One region of the Ruminococcoides bili genome, then DNA from elsewhere that is predicted to be linked to it. Evidence: predicted binding sites of a transcription regulator. Region 1 holds the regulator's gene; each other region holds the start of a gene.
What was found. Region 1 encodes NrdR, which represses ribonucleotide reductase genes. Its sites were predicted from a motif close to CACNANATNTNGTG; they were not measured.

Region 1 (6,079 bases):
GGAATGGACAAAATGGTTTCAGGCGGCGAAAGAAAGTGAGATTCCCGCATTGGTACGGTTTGCAGTTCAAAAAGAAAAACGACTCCCCGGCTTAGCGGCTCATGCCATCTACCCAATCAGCACCGGCAAGCTCGAAGGCTTCAACAACAAGATCAAGGTCGCTAAACGAATCGGCTACGGTTACCGTGACGACGACTTTTTCTTCACCTTGATTCGCTATCTTTCTATTCCTTCTGTCCGTTCACCATCCCACAAAAATAGTGATGAACCATCTTATCTATTCACACTTTTTTCGGTAACCATAAATTATAAGTAAGTTGTACTGCAAAGACTGATTTATTTTAAGGAGATTATTGAATGAGTAAAAAAATATTGATAGGAGATATGGGACTGCTTTTGTATAATGCTGTTTTGCTCTTTATTTCAAGGATTTTATACGATAATAAAATTTTATATCCGTATAATTATCCGTTACATATACTCTTTGCCGTACTTTTGATTTGCGGTGCGGTTGGATTCTGGATTTTTTCTTATAATGCAGAATGTAAAAATGTTTCCCGTACAAATATAGCAATTTCTTTAGTAATGTGTTGTTTAATATTTCTTGCTGTTATAAATAAAAATATCAGTTATATCGGAAATAATGCTGTAAATACCATGACGGCTTTTGGAATGTTCGGATTTCAGGTTGCCCGATATTTAAAATCCATAGTCTGTTATTACGATGTTTATGGTGAATTTCCGCCATTGCTCGACAAAATAAAATATATTCATAATATAGAACTGAGCTTTGCTCCTGCATTGGCAACAATTTTATCTGTTTTAAGTATTGTTTTTTTGATATTTACTGCTTAGGAGTATTTATTTGTATTTGTTTATATGTTTTTTGCTTTTGTAAAAGTAGCTAATTTGCTGCCTGACTCTATTGAAATATATGTTTAATTATGGTATAATCATATACGGGTTATTATTTGATTTGTTATTATTTTAATTAAGGGGAGAATAAAAATGAATATAAATATTTCTGATGCTATTAAATATATCGGCGTTGATGATAAAGATATTGACCTTTTTGAAAGTCAGTACATTGTGCCAAACGGCATTTCTTATAACTCATATGTAATTCTTGATGAAAAAATCTGCGTACTTGACACGGTGGATAAGAGAAAAACCGATGAATGGGTTGCAAATCTTGAAAATGTACTTGACGGAAAAACTCCCGATTATCTTATTATTAATCATCTTGAGCCTGACCATGCGTCAAACATACAGCTGCTTGCAGATAAATATCCCGATATGAAGCTTGTCGGAAATGCAAAGACATTTAATATGCTGCCTCAATTTTTTGACATTGACCTTACCGACAGAACGGTTACTGTAAAAGAGGGCGACTCATTAAACCTCGGCGAACATACACTTTCTTTCTATATGGCACCTATGGTACATTGGCCCGAGGTTATGGTTACATATGAAAGCAAGGAAAAAGTGCTTTTTTCTGCCGATGGATTCGGTAAATTCGGTGCACTTGATACAGACGAAGATTGGGCTTGCGAGGCAAGAAGATATTACTTTAATATTTGTGGAAAATACGGTGTGCAGGTTCAGGCTTTGCTTAAAAAAGCAGCTAAGCTTGATATTGAGAAAATCTGTCCGTTACACGGCCCTGTTCTTACCGAAAATCTCGGTTATTATATTAACCTTTATGACATCTGGAGCAAGTATGAGCCGGAGGTTGACGGTATATTTATCGCTTATTGTTCAATTCATGGCAATACCGAAAAAGCCGCTTTAAAACTTTATGGTATTTTGAAAGAGAAAACAGATAAAAAGATTGCTATTTCTGACCTTTCAAGAAGTGATATGGCAGAAAATGTTGAGGACGCATTTAAGTATTCTACACTTGTTGTGGCCGCTCCTTCATATGACGGCGGAGTTTTCCCTGTTATGAATGACTTTTTACATCATTTGAAAATTAAGGGATACAAAAACCGTAAAGTTGCTATGATTGAAAACGGTTCATGGGCACCTTGTGCAATCAAGTCTATGCAGCCTTATTTTGACGAAATGAAGGGTATTGAGATTTCAGATGCCAAGGTTACAATCCGTTCAACTATGACAGCTGAAAATGAAGTTCAGCTTGCCGCTCTTGCAGATTCAATAATTTAATAAAATAGTTTTTGCTAAAAGTACGCAAACTGTTTTGAATTTACGGATAAAATATCCGTATATTTTGGTGCGGATATTTTTAGTATTGCATATTTAATTTGTCGGAGGAAATATGGAACAACATTTTGAATTCCTAAGAAAGCACCCAATTTTTGAAAGTTTTACAGATGAAGAAATAGAACAGGCGCTTGTGGAATTTGATTATAAAATTCAGAGCTATAAAAATGATGATATTATTGTAAGTTCAGGCAAAATTCATAAATATTCCGCTTTTGTGCTTGAGGGTGCGGCTCAAATACAAAAATATAATTCAGACGGAGTTCGTGAAATTTTGGGAAGAGTTTACAGTGACAGCATAGGTTGGCTTATCACCGCCGCACCACGAACCACACATTGCGATATTGAAATAGTGTCGCATGGGGAGTCGACAATTCTTTTTCTGGATTTTGCGAAAATTAAAGAAAATGATTATAAAAAGATTATTATTCAGCAAAAATTACTTAAAAATCTTTTTGTATTGTTTGAGGAGATGGATTTGCGCTCTCTCGAATATAAAATTGTGCTTTCAGAGCGTTCCATACGCAAAAAAATAATGCGTTATTTTGAATTCAGAGAAAAGCGTGACGGAAGTTCTTCTTTTTGCATTGAAGGCTCAAGACAGGATTTTGCGGATTATCTAAGCGTTGATAAATCGGCGCTATCCCGTGAGCTTAATAAAATGAAAAAAGACGGATTAATAGATTTTAACGGTGATAATTTCACCATATTGCAAAAATTATGAATTGTGGGGATATTATAAAGCAGTAATGAATATTGCTTGTGTTAGTCTTGATATTAATTAAATCTTGGCATATTAGTGAGTATTCAATAAAATTTATTACTGTATTTTTATACAGTTTCTTGAAAATCGTTGCAAATGCAATTTCCAAAATAGTATTATTCTGTTATAATTTTAAAAGAAACAGCGATTGAGCTGTTAAAAATATGCTATCAACTACATAACATAAATTTCTTCTATAACCCTATTACCCCTAAAAAAGCAACAGACGAGTTTATTCTCAACTGTTGCTTTTTTCATTTGTAAAAATCAGTATAGAGCAAAAATGTAATAAATTTGTAAATAAATATTTATTGCCTTGAATTTTTCGGTATGTTATAATATTTTTAGAATATTTGTGATTTAGGGGAGCTTTTTATGAAATGCCCATATTGTTCATTTGAAGAAAGTAAGGTTGTGGATTCCCGTTCGGCAGATGACGGGGAAAGAATACGCAGAAGAAGAGAATGTCTTAAGTGCGGAAAGCGTTTTACAACTTATGAAATTATTGAGAATATTCCTCTCTATGTTGTCAAGCGTGACAAATCAAGAGAAGTTTTTGACCGCAATAAGCTGACTGCAGGTATTCTTCGTGCTTGTGAAAAGCGCCCTGTTTCTGTTGAACAGGTAGAAGAAATGGTCACTGACATTGAGCTTACTGCACAGAACGGCTTTGAACGAGAAATTACTGCCGAGCATATCGGTGAACTTGTAATGGAGCGCCTTAAAAAGGTTGATGAAGTTTCATATGTTCGTTTTGCCTCGGTTTATCGCCAATTCAAGGACATTAATACATTTATGGAGGAGTTAAACAAACTCCTTACCGAAAAAAAGTAATATTTTAAGAGTCTGATTATCCAAAAAAATCAGGCTCTTTTTGTTTATTAGGTAGGAATTTTTAAAATAATTGTAAAAAATCTCAAAATACTATTTATTTTGCTAAGAAATAATGTTATAATAATTTTATCCTTGTGGCTTATCGCACTCGGATTAATTGTGAAATGAAAGATGGTGATTATTTGTTTAAAAGAATATTATCAGGTCTGTTGGTTTCTGCTATGCTCACAGGTTCTGTCGTTTATTTGACAGGCTGTTCAAATTCGCAGAACGGTTCAGATGATAATACTTCTACCAATACTTCTACCGAGTATGCTCACGCAGATAAGATTGATAACGGTACAATTTTGCAGTGCTTTTCGTGGGATTTCAATACTATAAAGGAATCTATGGCTGACATTGCGGCTTCAGGATATACGGCGCTGCAGACTTCGCCTATTAATGCTTGCCTTGAGGGCGAGAACGGCGGAATGCAGCTTTACGGTGATGGCAAATGGTACTATCATTATCAGCCCACCGATTTTAAAATCGGTAACTATCAGCTCGGAACTCGTGACGAGTTTAAAGCTATGTGTGACGAGGCGGAAAAGTACGGTATTAAGGTTATTGTTGATGTTATTGCTAACCACACAACACCGACCACAAGCGCAGTAAGTCAGGATCTTATTGATGCAGGCGGCGGAAGTTTGGACACGCTTTATCATAAAAACAATGCGTATGACCTCAATGACTTTTCAAACAGACTTGCTTGCACTACTTACAAAATGGGTGGTTTGCCTGATATTAATACAGAGCGCACATCTTTTCAGGATTATTTTATTGAGTATCTCAATGACTGTGTCGCTTGCGGTGCTGACGGTTTCCGTTATGATACTGCAAAGCACATCGGCTTACCTGACGATCCTAAGGAAGATGACGGCTTTACAAATAACTTCTGGCAGAGAGTAATCACCGAAGTAAACAATGCTGACAATCTGTTTATATACGGAGAGGTGCTTCAGGGCAACAATGAAAGAATTGCCGACTATATTGAGGCAATAGGTCATACTACAGCAAGTACATACGGCAGTAAAATCAGAGGCGCAATTACAAACAATACTTTGTCAAAAGGTACTGTAAGTGATTATTGGCTTGGTGACGCACCGCTTAATATGGTTACATGGGTTGAATCTCACGATAACTATATTAATGACGGCAACTGGTACAATATGACTAAGGAACAGGTTATCCTCGGTTGGGCAGTAATTACTGCAAGAAAAGACGGCACACCGCTGTTCTTCGATCGTCCTTACTATTCAAGTGTTGAAAACGAATGGGGAATGAACCGTATCGGCACAGAGGGTGACGATATGTACAAGGATAAGAGTGTAAAAGCCGTAAACTTCTTCCGTACAGCTATGATTGGCGAAGACGAAAATATTGTAAATCCGAATTCCGATTCAACCGCTGTTATGATTGAAAGGGGCACAAAAGGAGCGGTAATTGTAAATACAAAAGATGCTCTTAAGACAGGATTTGAAACAAATCTTGCCGACGGTACATATGTAAACAGAGTTGACGGCAAAACAGAATACACCGTTAAAAACGGTAAACTTACTTCTGATGCCGATATTCCGGCAAACAGTGTGGTAGTTCTTTATAATGACGGTTATAAGGAATATGAAGCTGCCGCCGAAGTAGGCGTTGCCGAGGACACCGTATTTAACATTCAAAGCGGTAAAACCGCAACAGTCACACTTACTTGTGCAAATACGGATAATGCGGAATATGCTCTTAACGGTGCAGCGGCTGTTTCATATAAGAACGGAGAAACCGTAACCGTTTCTGTACCGAGCGGAAGTGATATAGCAACACTTGAACTTACAGCTAAAAATTCCAAGGGTGTAAAAACCTACGAAAGAGTTGTATTTGCTACAAAAGTAAAATATTCAATTTCAAGCGGCACAAAGGTATATTTTGAAAAGCCCGACAGCTGGGGCGATCAGATTTTTGCATATGTTTACAACGATGAACTGTATGAAAACGAAACCTGGCCGGGACTTGAAATGACAAAGGAAAGCGACGGAAAATACAGCTATACTTTTGAAGACGATTGGGAAACACCGTATATTATTTTTAATGACGGTGACGAAGACGGTTCTCAGCAGTATCCGGCAGATAAGGGACTTATTGTTGAGGACGGAAAAACTTATACTATAAACTGACTATTGGAGGATATATTATTATGAGCGAAATGAAAATGGAAAACAGCAGAGTACC
Region 2 (6,079 bases), on a different contig from region 1:
TGAAAGTCCAAGTTCTGTTGCCTTAAGCAAAAGATTCATACTCTGCAAACCGCAGTCGTAAAATCCCCAACCGTTGCCGAGTTCATTTGTCGGTGTACCGTCCTTTTCGTATCCGGAACGATTAAGCACAATTGCGGTAACAATAAGTGCGGGAGCGTCTGCAACATTTTTCTGATTGTAAGGCGACAATGCATTCTTAACATCTGCAAGTTTTTCGCCTGTTACCACATAGTAGCGTGATACCTGCGAGTTTTTCCATGACGGTGCAAGTTGAGCCGCCGCAATCATCTCTCTTAACTTTTCTGTTTCGACAGGTTTATTTATGTATTCTCTTACGCTTCTTCGAGTTTCCGTTACTTTTGATAATTCCATCCATAATACCTCCGATTTCATTTTATAAGGTAATATTAGCACAAAATAAAATTTTTTACAATAAAATTAGCCTAATTTCTGCAATTTTTGCACTTTAAGCACTGTAAATGAAAAGTTTAACTTTTGGTATTATTTTTAATATTATACTAAAGTAAACTTTATCAATTTGAAAGGATGATTTTATGGCAAAAATAAGCTGTGTTGATATTTCAGAATTTCAGCAAGGCATTAATTTTAACAAAATGAAAAACGACGGTATAAAAGCTGTCATTATAAGAGCAGGCTACGGCAGAGAATCAAGTCAGAAAGACAGTATGTTTGAAAGTCATTACAAAAACGCAAAAAGCGAAAATATGATGATTGGTGTGTACTGGTACAGTTACGCAGACAGCGTCGGCGATGCAGAAAAAGAGGCAAAGGCTTGCCTTGAATGCATTAATAACAAATCTCTTGATATGCCGATTTATTATGATTTGGAAGATAATTCACAAACTAAACTCGGCAAAGCAAAACTTACAGAAATTGCGGAACGCTTTTGCGAAACGATCAAGAAAAGTAACTACAGAGCAGGTGTATATGCTAATCTGAATTGGTTTAATAATTATCTCGATTACGATAAATTAAAGAAAAAGTACAGTATCTGGCTTGCACAATATAACTCCGTAAATGAATTAAACTGTGATATATGGCAGAACAGTTCAACAGGCAGAGTAAGCGGTTACGGCAAAAATATTGATACGAACATCATATTTAACGAAAGCGTTTTCAACAGCAAAAAAGAGGACGATAAAGACAAAGGAAAAATAACCAAACCGGATATTTTCTACAGAGTGCGCTGTGACGGTGTTTGGCTGCCCGAAGTAAAAAATCTTGAAGATTACGCAGGTTTAAAAGGCAAAGCAATTACGGATATTGCAATAAAAGTAAGTGAAGGCAAGGTGTGGTATCAGGTTCACACTAAAAGCGGGTGGCTGCCGAAAGTCAGCGGATATGACATTGACGATTTAGAAAACGGTTATGCGGGCAACGGCAGTAAAATTGACGCAATCAGAGTGTATTACACCACACCGCAGAATATTGCTGAAAGTCTTAACAAATATCTTGTTGCAAAATATAAAGTTTCGGCAATAAGCAAAGAATATTTTGACTGGCAGCACGATGACCAAACTTCAAACGGTCAGGACGGCTACGCAGGACTTTTCGGTAACAACATAGACAGAGTTTTATTGGTGCTCGAATAAATATATAAGGCGGTGGAAGCATCGCCTTATTTGCTTGAAATAAAAAATTTTGTGCTAAAATATTCATATACAATTACAAATCGGGAAATTAAACTAATAAAAATTGTTATTTGAGGGCAAAACTTTTGTCCTCTTTGCTTTTATATATTTGTCAACTGTAAAAATAAACAAAAATACTTACTTTTATTTGTGCGAATAATTCCTATTTTAATATTGCATACAACAAGATGTTGTGCTATAATAGATTTACTCTACAAGATATATGCTTTTAAAGAATTAAAAGTTACATTATATATTAAAGAGGATTATGAAATTACGAAAGGGAAGGATATTTATGACAGTAAATGTAAAGGGCGGAAAGCTTAGCAAAAAGGAAATTGAGGCATACACAACACAGCTTAGAGAGGCAAATCCGGATAAATATATCAAGAATGTTGAACTCACAGTTGACGGCGACTATGTTGATGTTAAATACGATTACGATTCTGTTCCGTTTGAAAGAATCCGCAGAATCACAGGCTATCTTGTAGGTACGGTAGACCGCTTTAACAATGCAAAGCGTGCCGAGGTTGAGGACAGAGTAAAACACAGCGTACCTTGTACAGAATGTTGTTCCGTTGATGAAATCGCATAATTTTTTTGTTTGATTATCCGATTTTACAATATACCTGTTATTTCTTGTTGACTTTTGTCGATATAACGGTATATAATTAAAACAATAAGTTAATATTTATCTTATCAAGAGCGACTGAGGGAACAGGCCCTGTGAAGTCCGGCAACCTGCATTTGCAAGGTGCCAAATCCTGCGGTATTTACCGAAAGATGAGTCTTAATAGCACCTTTCGGCTGAAAGGTGCTTATTTTTTGCAAAGGAGAATTATAATGGCAAAACATTTTTTCACTTCTGAGTCAGTAACAGAGGGACATCCTGACAAAGTTTGCGACCAGATTTCCGACGCTGTTCTTGACGCTATTCTCGAACAGGATAAAAACGCTCATGTTGCCTGCGAGGTAACCGCTACAACAGGTGTAGTTCATGTTATGGGCGAAATTTCTACAGACTGCTATGTTGACATTGCAGGTATCGCAAGAAAAGTTGTAAATGACATCGGCTATGACAACCAGGCGTGCGGTTTTAACGGCAATACTTGCGCTGTACTCACTTCTATTGACCAGCAGAGCCCTGATATTGCAATGGGCGTAAACGAAAGCTACGAGCTTAAAGACGGCGAAAATGACGCCAACAATCAGATTGGTGCCGGCGACCAGGGTATGATGTTCGGTTACGCTTGCAACGAAACCAAAGAGCTTATGCCGCTTGCTATCTCACTTGCTCACAAGCTTGCAAAACAGCTTACAGCGGTAAGAAAAGACGGTACTCTCTCCTACCTTCGTCCTGACGGTAAAACACAGGTAACCGTTGAGTATGAGGGTGACACACCTGTAAGGGTAGACACCGTTGTTGTGTCTACACAGCACGATGAAAAGGTTACACTGGAGCAGATCAGAAAAGATATGGTTGAATATGTAGTAAAGCCAATTATTCCTGCCGAGCTTTTAGACGAAAACACAAAATATTTCATCAACCCGACAGGCAGATTTGTAATCGGCGGCCCTGTAGGCGATTCAGGTCTTACAGGCAGAAAGATTATAGTTGATACCTACGGCGGATTTTCTCGTCACGGCGGCGGTGCATTCAGCGGTAAAGACCCGACAAAGGTTGACAGAAGTGCCGCTTACTACGCAAGATACATCGCAAAGAATATTGTTGCCGCAGGTCTTGCCGATAAGTGCGAGGTTCAGCTTGCATATGCAATCGGTGTTGCTAAACCTGTATCAATAATGGTAGATGCTTTCGGTTCATCAAGCTACACAAACGAACAGCTTTCAGACGCTGTGGAAAAGGTATTTGACTGCCGTCCGAATTCTATTATTGAGCAGTTAAAGCTTAAAGAAACAAAGTATCGTCCGCTTGCCGCTTACGGTCATATGGGCAGAGAAGAACTCGGCGTTGCTTGGGAAAAGACAGACAAAGCACAGGCTCTCGTTAAAGCTATTAACGAATAATTATTAAAACAAATACACAAACCGCTCTTCTAAAAAATTCTTGGGAGAGCGGTTTTTATAATTTGTCGGTTCTATCCTTAAGTCAAAAAATTATAAAAGGTTGACCAAACTTTTATAATTATTTAGATTATAAAAGAAAGTTGTAAACAATTGCAAAATTCAAAACAATATATCCGTTACGGTTTTAAAAACAAAAAAATTCGTTGAAGATAAAGTAATATTAAATATACAGGTAATATTCAATTCTTTACCTGACATTTTAAGACAAGCACAGCAAAAATAAACTTAAAATTGCCCATTGCATATTTTGCAGTGGGCTTTCTGAATTTTATGTGAATTATATTGCTTTTTAAGTGCAAATTTTATAAAATTTAATTATTAATATATTGCGAGGTGGGTTATGAATAATCTTATAAACTATTTAAAATGGCGTGGCGATTTAGGTTTTGATATTTCACCTTTAAACGAAGTTGACGCTCTTATATTTTCAGAGCTTGTTTATCTTGATTTTTCGGGATATACAGAAAAATCACAGCTTCCGCTTTCCGACATAAATAAACTTTATTTTAAAGAAAAGCGTGATGTTGTTTTTAAAGATTACTATGTAATTAAAGATTTTTACAACACAGTCGGCAAGGAAATAACCAAGTTATTATCCGAATCAGCTAAAAGCAACAGGTTAAAAAATATATATGTATCGGATTTTGCGGCATATGACTGCGAAGATAATCCAATGCAATTCGGCGCTTGCACTTTTCATTTTGATACAGATAAATTATTTATCGCTTACCGTGGCACAGACAATACGCTCAACGGTTGGAAAGAAGATTGTATGATTGCCATAACCGACAATATTCCCTCACAGCTTAACGCAGCGGCATATCTGAGTATGGTTGCAAACAAATATCCAAACAGCGAAATATACCTCGGAGGTCACTCCAAAGGCGGAAATCTCGCAATCTATTCCGCTGTAAATACTTTTCCTGAAATCAAAGACAGAATAATAGCTGTATATAACAACGACGGTCCGGGTTTTTCAAAGGAATTCATAGAAAGTGAGCAGCACAAAGAAATTGCCGACAGAATCACTACCTTTGTTCCGCAGTCATCATTTGTGGGTATGTTACTTGAGCATGATGAAGATTATATAATAGTAAAAAGCGCAAGTCATTCTTTCTGGCAGCACGATGCTTTCAGTTGGAATGTAGTAGGCACACACTTTGTACACCTTGATGAAGATACCAAGAGTATTAAATTTGCCGAAAAAAATATGAAAGAGCTTATTGACGGACTTACAACCGAACAGAAAAAACAAATCATAGACTCTGTATTTCAAATTATGGCAGAAGGCGGTAAAATCACCTTTGACGACATACGAAAGGCAGGCATAAAAAATATACCGACTATGATTAAAGCATTTAATAAGATAGACAATGAATCTAAAAAGGCTCTTACGGACGGAATTGCATTGCTTGCAAAACTTTCCATTAAAAACGGCTATGAAATAAATAAACCCGAACCTAAAGGTAAACTAAAGAAAAAAGGGCTTGTTTAAGTTATTTTAGTTCTATATACGAATTATAATACAGTGCTGTACAAATAAATTTAATTGTTTATAAATTAAAGGTCAAATTTAGTCAAATTTCTCTTGACATTTCTAAAAAATGGTATAAAATATAATTAGCACTCAAGGATACAGAGTGCTAACCGAAATAACACATAAACTTTTTAGGAGGATTTATATTATGAGTATTAAACCATTACTTGACAGAGTAGTATTACAGGTTGAAGAAGCCGAAGAAAAAACAAAGAGCGGTATCATTCTTTCATCTGCCGCACAGGAAAAGCCACAGTTTGCAAGAGTAGTTGCAGTAGGCCCCGGCGGTGTTGTAGACGGCAACGAAGTTAAGATGTATGTAAATGTCGGCGACAAAGTAATCGCAAGCAAGTATGCAGGCACAGAAGTTAAGATTGACGGTGAAGAGTACACAATCGTTCGTCAGTCAGATATTCTTGCAACAGTAGAATAATTATTTTTATTTGATATATTTTGGAGGTAATTAATTATGGCTAAACAAATTGCTTATGGTGAAGAAGCAAGAAAATCTCTTATGAGAGGTATTGACCAGCTTGCTGATACAGTTAAAATCACACTCGGCCCTAAGGGCAGAAATGTTGTACTTGACAAAAAGTACGGCGCTCCGCTCATCACAAACGACGGTGTAACAATTGCTAAGGAAATTGAGCTTGACGACCCATTCGAGAATATGGGCGCACAGCTTGTTAAGGAAGTTTCAATCAAAACAAACGATGTTGCAGGTGACGGTACAACAACAGCTACACTTCTTGCTCAGGCTCTTATCAGAGAGGGTATGAAGAATGTAACAGCAGGCGCAAAC
Region 3 (6,079 bases), on a different contig from region 1:
TATCCCTTACCTCGGCTGCCTTTGCATTGTTAAAACGCTCTGTTGTACCTACAAGGTAGCCTGTAATTCTGCGGATACGCTCAAATCCCTGACCGTTCTTAGTTTCTTTTCTGCCGCACTGTGGGCAATAATCACCGATAATACCTGTATGTCCGCAAACAGGGTCACGGTCAACGGGGTGGTTGATTGCACCGTAGCCGATTCCGCTCTCTTTCATACAACGGATAACAGCCTCAAATGCGTCAATATTCTGTGACGGGTCACCGTCAAGCTCAATATATGAGATGTGACCGCCGTTTGTAAGATTGTGATAAGGTGCTTCAATCTTAATTTTATCAAATGCGGAGATATTGTAATAAACAGGTACATGGAAAGAGTTTGTATAATACTCTCTGTCTGTAACACCCGGAATAATTCCGAAACGCTCTTTATCAATTCTTACAAATCTGCCCGACAAGCCCTCTGCAGGAGTACCGATAACACCGAAGTTAAGTTTGTACTTCTCGGTAGCCTCGTTCATCTTCTTTCTCATATAGCCGACAATTTCAAGGCCGAGCTTTTGTGAAGTTTCGCTCTCGCCGTGATGTTTGCCTGTAAGAACCACAAGACACTCGGCAAGTCCGATAAATCCGATTGTGAGTGAGCCATGCTTTAAAACATCTCTTACAGAATCGTTAGGAGTAAGCTTGTCGCTGTCAAGCCAAATACCCTGACCCATAAGGAAAGGATAGTTTCTGACAAGTTTCTGACACTGAATTTCAAAACGCTCAAGAAGCTGACCTACAACGAGATCGCACATTCTGTCAAGCTGTTCAAAGAAGAAATCAATATTTTTATTTGAAAGAATTGCAAGTCTTGGAAGGTTAATTGAAGTAAAGCTAAGGTTTCCTCTGCCGTATGTAATCTCTCTGTCAGGATCGTAAACATTGCCCATAACTCGTGTACGGCAACCCATATATGCAACCTCTGTTTCAGGATGACCGGGCTTGTAATATTGGAGATTGTACGGTGCGTCGATAAATGAGAAGTTAGGGAAAAGTCTTTTTGCAGAAACTCTCATTGAAAGTTTGTACAAATCGTAGTTCTTATCCTCCGGATTGTAGTTTACGCCCTCTTTTACCTTGAAAATCTGAATTGGGAAAATAGGTGTTTCACCGTTGCCAAGACCTCTTTCCGTAGCGTAAAGGAGGTTCTTCATAACAAGTCTGCCCTCCGGAGAAGTATCTGTACCGTAGTTAAGTGAGCTGAACGGAATCTGTGCGCCTGCTCTTGAATGCATTGTGTTAAGGTTATGGATAAGTGCCTCCATAGCCTGGAAAGTAGCCTTATCTGTTTCAGCCTCGGCATGTTTAAACGCAAAACGCTGAATTTTCTCGGCAACTCTGTCTTCAAACTTTTCTTTAAGAAGTGCAAGCTCCTCCTTTTTATAATTAGGAGTCTGATTTTCGAGTGTCGGCCATTCGCCGCTTGCCTCCTCTGCCTTTTCGCAGATTTCTTTTACTGTAGCGTCAGGATCTTCGGCATCTGTCAAAAGTTCAATTGCTCTTTCAAGATTGATTCTGTAACGCTTTCTGTATGTTTTCTTAACGCCCGGAGCCATTGAGTAATCAAAGTTAGGCACACTCTGACCGCCGTGCTGGTCATTCTGGTTAGACTGAATTGCAATACATGCAAGTGCCGAATATGACGCAATGTCATTAGGTTCTCTCAAATAGCCGTGACCTGTTGAAAAACCGCCTTTAAAAAGGCTTACAAGGTCAATCTGGCAACAAGTTGTGGTAAGTGTAAAGAAATCAAGATCATGAATATGAATATCACCGTCACGATGAGCCTTAGAATACTTAGGGTCGAGAATGTACATTTCATTGAACTGTTTTGCGCCCTCTGAACCGTACTTGAGCATTGTACCCATTGCAGTATCACCGTCAATGTTTGCGTTCTCACGCTTAATATCGTTATCTTTAGCTGATTTAAAAGTAAGGTCCTCATAAATCTTCATGAGCTTTGTGTTCATTTCACGCACTCTTGTACGCTCTGCACGGTAAAGTATATATTCCTTTGCAGTTCTTGCATGACCGTTTTCAATAAGCACCTTTTCAACAGCGTCCTGTACCTGCTCAACTGTAGGAGCCTTATCTCCGCACTTTTTCTCAAGTAAATCTCTTACCTGTACCGAAAGTGCTTTTGCGGCATCATAATCGTTACCGCCGATTGCCTGTGCAGCCTTATAAATGGCTTGTGTTATTTTTTCTGTGTCAAAATTTGCTTCTCGTCCGTCACGCTTAATAATTTTTGTTATCATTTTTCTTCCTCCGTATTTATAACTCCTATATATATCTATATTTAGTGTTGCTTTTATAATTTTCACTATATATTGTGGTATATGTATTGCCGAACACAAGTTTTATTCTATCATAAAGAGGCGTTTAATTCAATCGTCAAACTGACAAAAACAGATTTTTTTATTTGTTTAATTTGAGCAATTTTTTTAGGATAATTACAAATTAGAATATTACAAAAATTTTCTATAATATGTGACCGTTTGTTTATATCACCACAATATATTGTATATTGTTCTTATAATTAAACACTGACATAAAATCAAAACAAAAAGCAATCGGGCTGCTTTATCAAACAGCTTGATTGCTTTTATCAGTAAGTTTTGTGATTTAACGCACGGTTTTAGCCAAACCTTTATAATCGATTAATAAAGTGTTTTGCTAAATCATAATTTAATATTTCCGCCACATTCAAGGCAGATTTTATCAATATGTATTATCGGGATAAGTTTTTCATCAATCTGCGATATTTTTTCTTTCACGGCATTTAACGCATCTGTTTCTTTTAATTTACATTCAGGCGGAACCACAAGGTCAAAAAGTACACGCTGATGTTCTTCTCCCTTTACAATTCTGAAATCGTGCAGGCTGAGTGCGCTGTCAATACTGTCAAGCGACTCGTTTATCTTTTCTTTTAATTCAATAGTATATTCATCGGAAACCGCAATTGGGTCCATATGAATAGTAACCACGCAATTATACTTTTCCTGTATTTTTCTTTCAAGTCTGTCGATTACATCGTGTGCCTTTAAAATATCGACATCGTAAGGGACTTCCGCATGGAAAGAAATTATACATCTTCCCGGACCGTAATCGTGAATGAGCAAATCGTGAATACCCGTTATAAGTTCGGTAGAAAGCACAATTTCTCTGATTTCGTCTATAAATTCCGGGTCGGGAGTATTTCCGAGCAAAGGTGAAAGACTTTCCTTAAAAGTGCTTATACCCGTATAAAGAATAAATCCGGCTACGGCACAACCGAGCCAACCGTCGATATTCACGCCTGTTACGGCAGATATGCCCAAACCTATTAAAACTACCGAAGTAGCAATACAGTCGGTGAGAGAATCCATTGCCGTTGCCTTAAGAGCAGACGAAGAAATCTTTTTTGACATTGCCCTGTTGAAGAAAAACATCCACAGCTTTACACAGATTGAGCCGATAAGAATACATACCGACAACAAAGTAATTGCTGTGCTTTCTTCGGGATTAATAATTTTTTCAATTGACGATTTCAAAAGTTCCACACCCACAAGGATAATTGCACACGATATTCCCAAACCCGCCACATATTCATATCTGCCGTGACCGTAGGGATGTTCTTCATCGGCAGGTCTGTTGGCAAGTTTAAATCCCAAGAATGTTACAACCGAACTGCCTGCGTCAGACAAGTTATTGAATGCGTCTGCAGTTACGGAAATTGATGCGGTGAGTATCCCCGACAGAAGCTTTGCACTGAACAAAATGAGGTTCAGTATTATTCCGACTACACCCGAAAAATTACCGCAAGCCGAACGCACCTGCGGATTTTTTATGTCATCATAATTTTTTATAAACTTTGAAAGCACTAAATCCAACAACTAAAAACACCACTTAACAAATAAACTACACCATATAATGGCATTAACAATAATTTAGCACAGCACATCAAAGTTAGTCAAGAGAAACAAATCCCATTGCAAAGAAATGCAACGGGATTTGATAAAATTATAAAGTTATTTTGCTTATTCAGCGTCAGCCTTAGCTTTTTCAATTATCTTTTGAGCAACATTTGCCGGAGCGTCTTCATATCTTGCAAAAGCAAATTCATAACTTCCTCTGCCCTGCGTAACCTGACGAAGATAGGTTGCGAAATTATCCATCTCTGCCATAGGAACTTCGCCCTCAACAATCTGCATACCGCTGTCCTCGGCAGGAGTCATACCGAGCACTCTGCCTCTGCGCTTGTTTACTTCACCCATTACATCACCCATATTTGAGTCGGGCAATGTAACCTTAAGAGAGCCGATCGGCTCAAGAAGTGTAGGAGATGCGTTTGGAATACCGTTTTTATATGCCATACTTGCGGCAGTTTTAAATGACATTTCCGAAGAGTCAACAGGATGATACGAACCGTCATAAAGTGTAGCTCTGATACCTACCATCGGATAACCTGCAAGCACACCTTTTTTAATGGAATCACGCAACCCCTTTTCTACTGCCGGGAAGAAGTTTTTAGGAACTGCGCCGCCGACAACTCTTTCCGCAAATTCAAGACCTTCGCTCTCGCAAGGCTCAAACTCAATCCAAACATCGCCGAACTGACCGTGACCGCCTGACTGCTTTTTATATCTGCCCTGTGCCGAAACTTTTTTCCTGATAGTTTCACGATATGCGATTTTCTGCTTTTTAAGAACCGCCTCTACATTGAATTTTGACTTTAACTTTGAAATTACAACATCAAGATGCTGTTCGCCCAAGCCTGAAATAAGCATTTCGTGTGTTTCGTGGTTTGTTACATATTTAATAGTAGGGTCTTCCTCGCTTAGCTTTGCAAGTCCCTGTGCTACCTTGTCTTCATCGCCCTTTGTGACAGGATAAATAGCCATTGTATATGATGATACAGGATAATCAATACCCTCAAGCACTACTTTTCTGAGCGGTGAGCAAAGTGTGTCGCCTGTTTTTACAGAAGCAAGTTTTGGAATAGCGCCGATGTCGCCTGCGCCTATATAATCGGTTTCAACCTGTTTTTTACCTCTTACGGTAAGAACCTTTCCTATTCTCTCCTGTGTGCCTGTTCTCATATTTACAAGCGGAGTATCGGCACTGACTTTTCCCGATACAACCTTAACATAAGAAAGTTTACCTACAAACGGGTCAACAACTGTTTTAAATACAACTGCGGCAGCCGCTGCGTTTTCGTTGACGCTGATTTCAACAGGTTCGCCGTCAACATCAACAGCAATTTCGTCACCTTTATCGGCAGCTGTAGGTGCAAGCCATACAAGACTATTCAAAAGCTGGTCAAAAGCAAATGTATTGTGTGCGTCACCGCAGAATACAGGGCAAATTGTACCGTCTTTAACACCCTTACTTACGCCGAGTATAATTTCTTCCGGAGTAAATTCTTCACCCATAATAAACTTGTCGAGCAGTTCCTCGCTTGTTTCCGCAACAGCCTCTTTAATAGCCTCACGCAAGCCCTCAAGTCTGTCGCCCATATCAGGAAGCGGAGTCTGCACTACAGAACCGTCTGTATCATATTTATAAGCCTTATAATCAAAAAGATTTACATATGTATTTGCCTGACCGTCAACAATGTACGGAACAACAACAGGACAAACAGTAGGGCCGAATGTAGCCTTTAAACTTTCAAATACACGGTAGAATCTGGCGCTTTCGTCACAAAGACCGTTTACGAAGAAAATCTTTGTAAGACCTGCCTTGGTGGCAGCTTTAACAGCCTTTTCGGTACCGACATTTACACCGTCTTTGCCCGATACAACGATAAGCGCTGAATCGGCGGCACGCATACCCTCTGCTACACCGCCCTCAAAGTCGAACAAACCGGGAGTATCTATAATATTTATCTTGGTATTTTTCCATTCAATGGGAGCAACCGAGGTTAAAATTGAAGTCTGGCGCTTGATTTCTTCACTGTCATAATCAAGAACGGTATTACCGTCTGCAATATTACCAAGTCTTTCAGATGCCTTTGCAAGATATATCATACTCTCGGCAACAGATGTTTTACCGCA

Region 2: a site for NrdR is predicted at 1,835-1,848, ahead of nrdD (anaerobic ribonucleoside-triphosphate reductase). Genes of this name have one in related genera too.
Region 3: a site for NrdR is predicted at 2,366-2,379, ahead of AAAY30_RS09190 (anaerobic ribonucleoside triphosphate reductase). Genes of this name have one in related genera too.

The regions. Positions count from the first base shown of each region.
Region 1 is NZ_JBBNJY010000034.1:9,259-15,337, forward strand. Features, by position in the region: gene AAAY30_RS09535 (transposase) at 1-316, shown strand, start outside; gene AAAY30_RS09540 (hypothetical protein) at 358-855, shown strand; gene AAAY30_RS09545 (FprA family A-type flavoprotein) at 1,009-2,166, shown strand; gene AAAY30_RS09550 (Crp/Fnr family transcriptional regulator) at 2,279-2,947, shown strand; gene nrdR (transcriptional regulator NrdR) at 3,362-3,820, shown strand; gene AAAY30_RS09560 (alpha-amylase family glycosyl hydrolase) at 3,985-6,024, shown strand; gene AAAY30_RS09565 (enhanced serine sensitivity protein SseB) at 6,045-6,079, shown strand, end outside.
Region 2 is NZ_JBBNJY010000002.1:63,415-69,493, forward strand. Features, by position in the region: gene AAAY30_RS01015 (nitroreductase family protein) at 1-372, opposite strand, end outside; gene AAAY30_RS01020 (glycoside hydrolase family 25 protein) at 555-1,613, shown strand; gene nrdD (anaerobic ribonucleoside-triphosphate reductase) at 1,948-2,247, shown strand; SAM riboswitch class I at 2,346-2,442, shown strand; gene metK (methionine adenosyltransferase) at 2,496-3,680, shown strand; gene AAAY30_RS01035 (Mbeg1-like protein) at 4,081-5,235, shown strand; gene AAAY30_RS01040 (co-chaperone GroES) at 5,426-5,710, shown strand; gene groL (chaperonin GroEL) at 5,747-6,079, shown strand, end outside.
Region 3 is NZ_JBBNJY010000031.1:707-6,785, forward strand. Features, by position in the region: gene AAAY30_RS09190 (anaerobic ribonucleoside triphosphate reductase) at 1-2,302, opposite strand, end outside; gene AAAY30_RS09195 (cation diffusion facilitator family transporter) at 2,726-3,907, opposite strand; gene AAAY30_RS09200 (elongation factor G) at 4,064-6,079, opposite strand, start outside.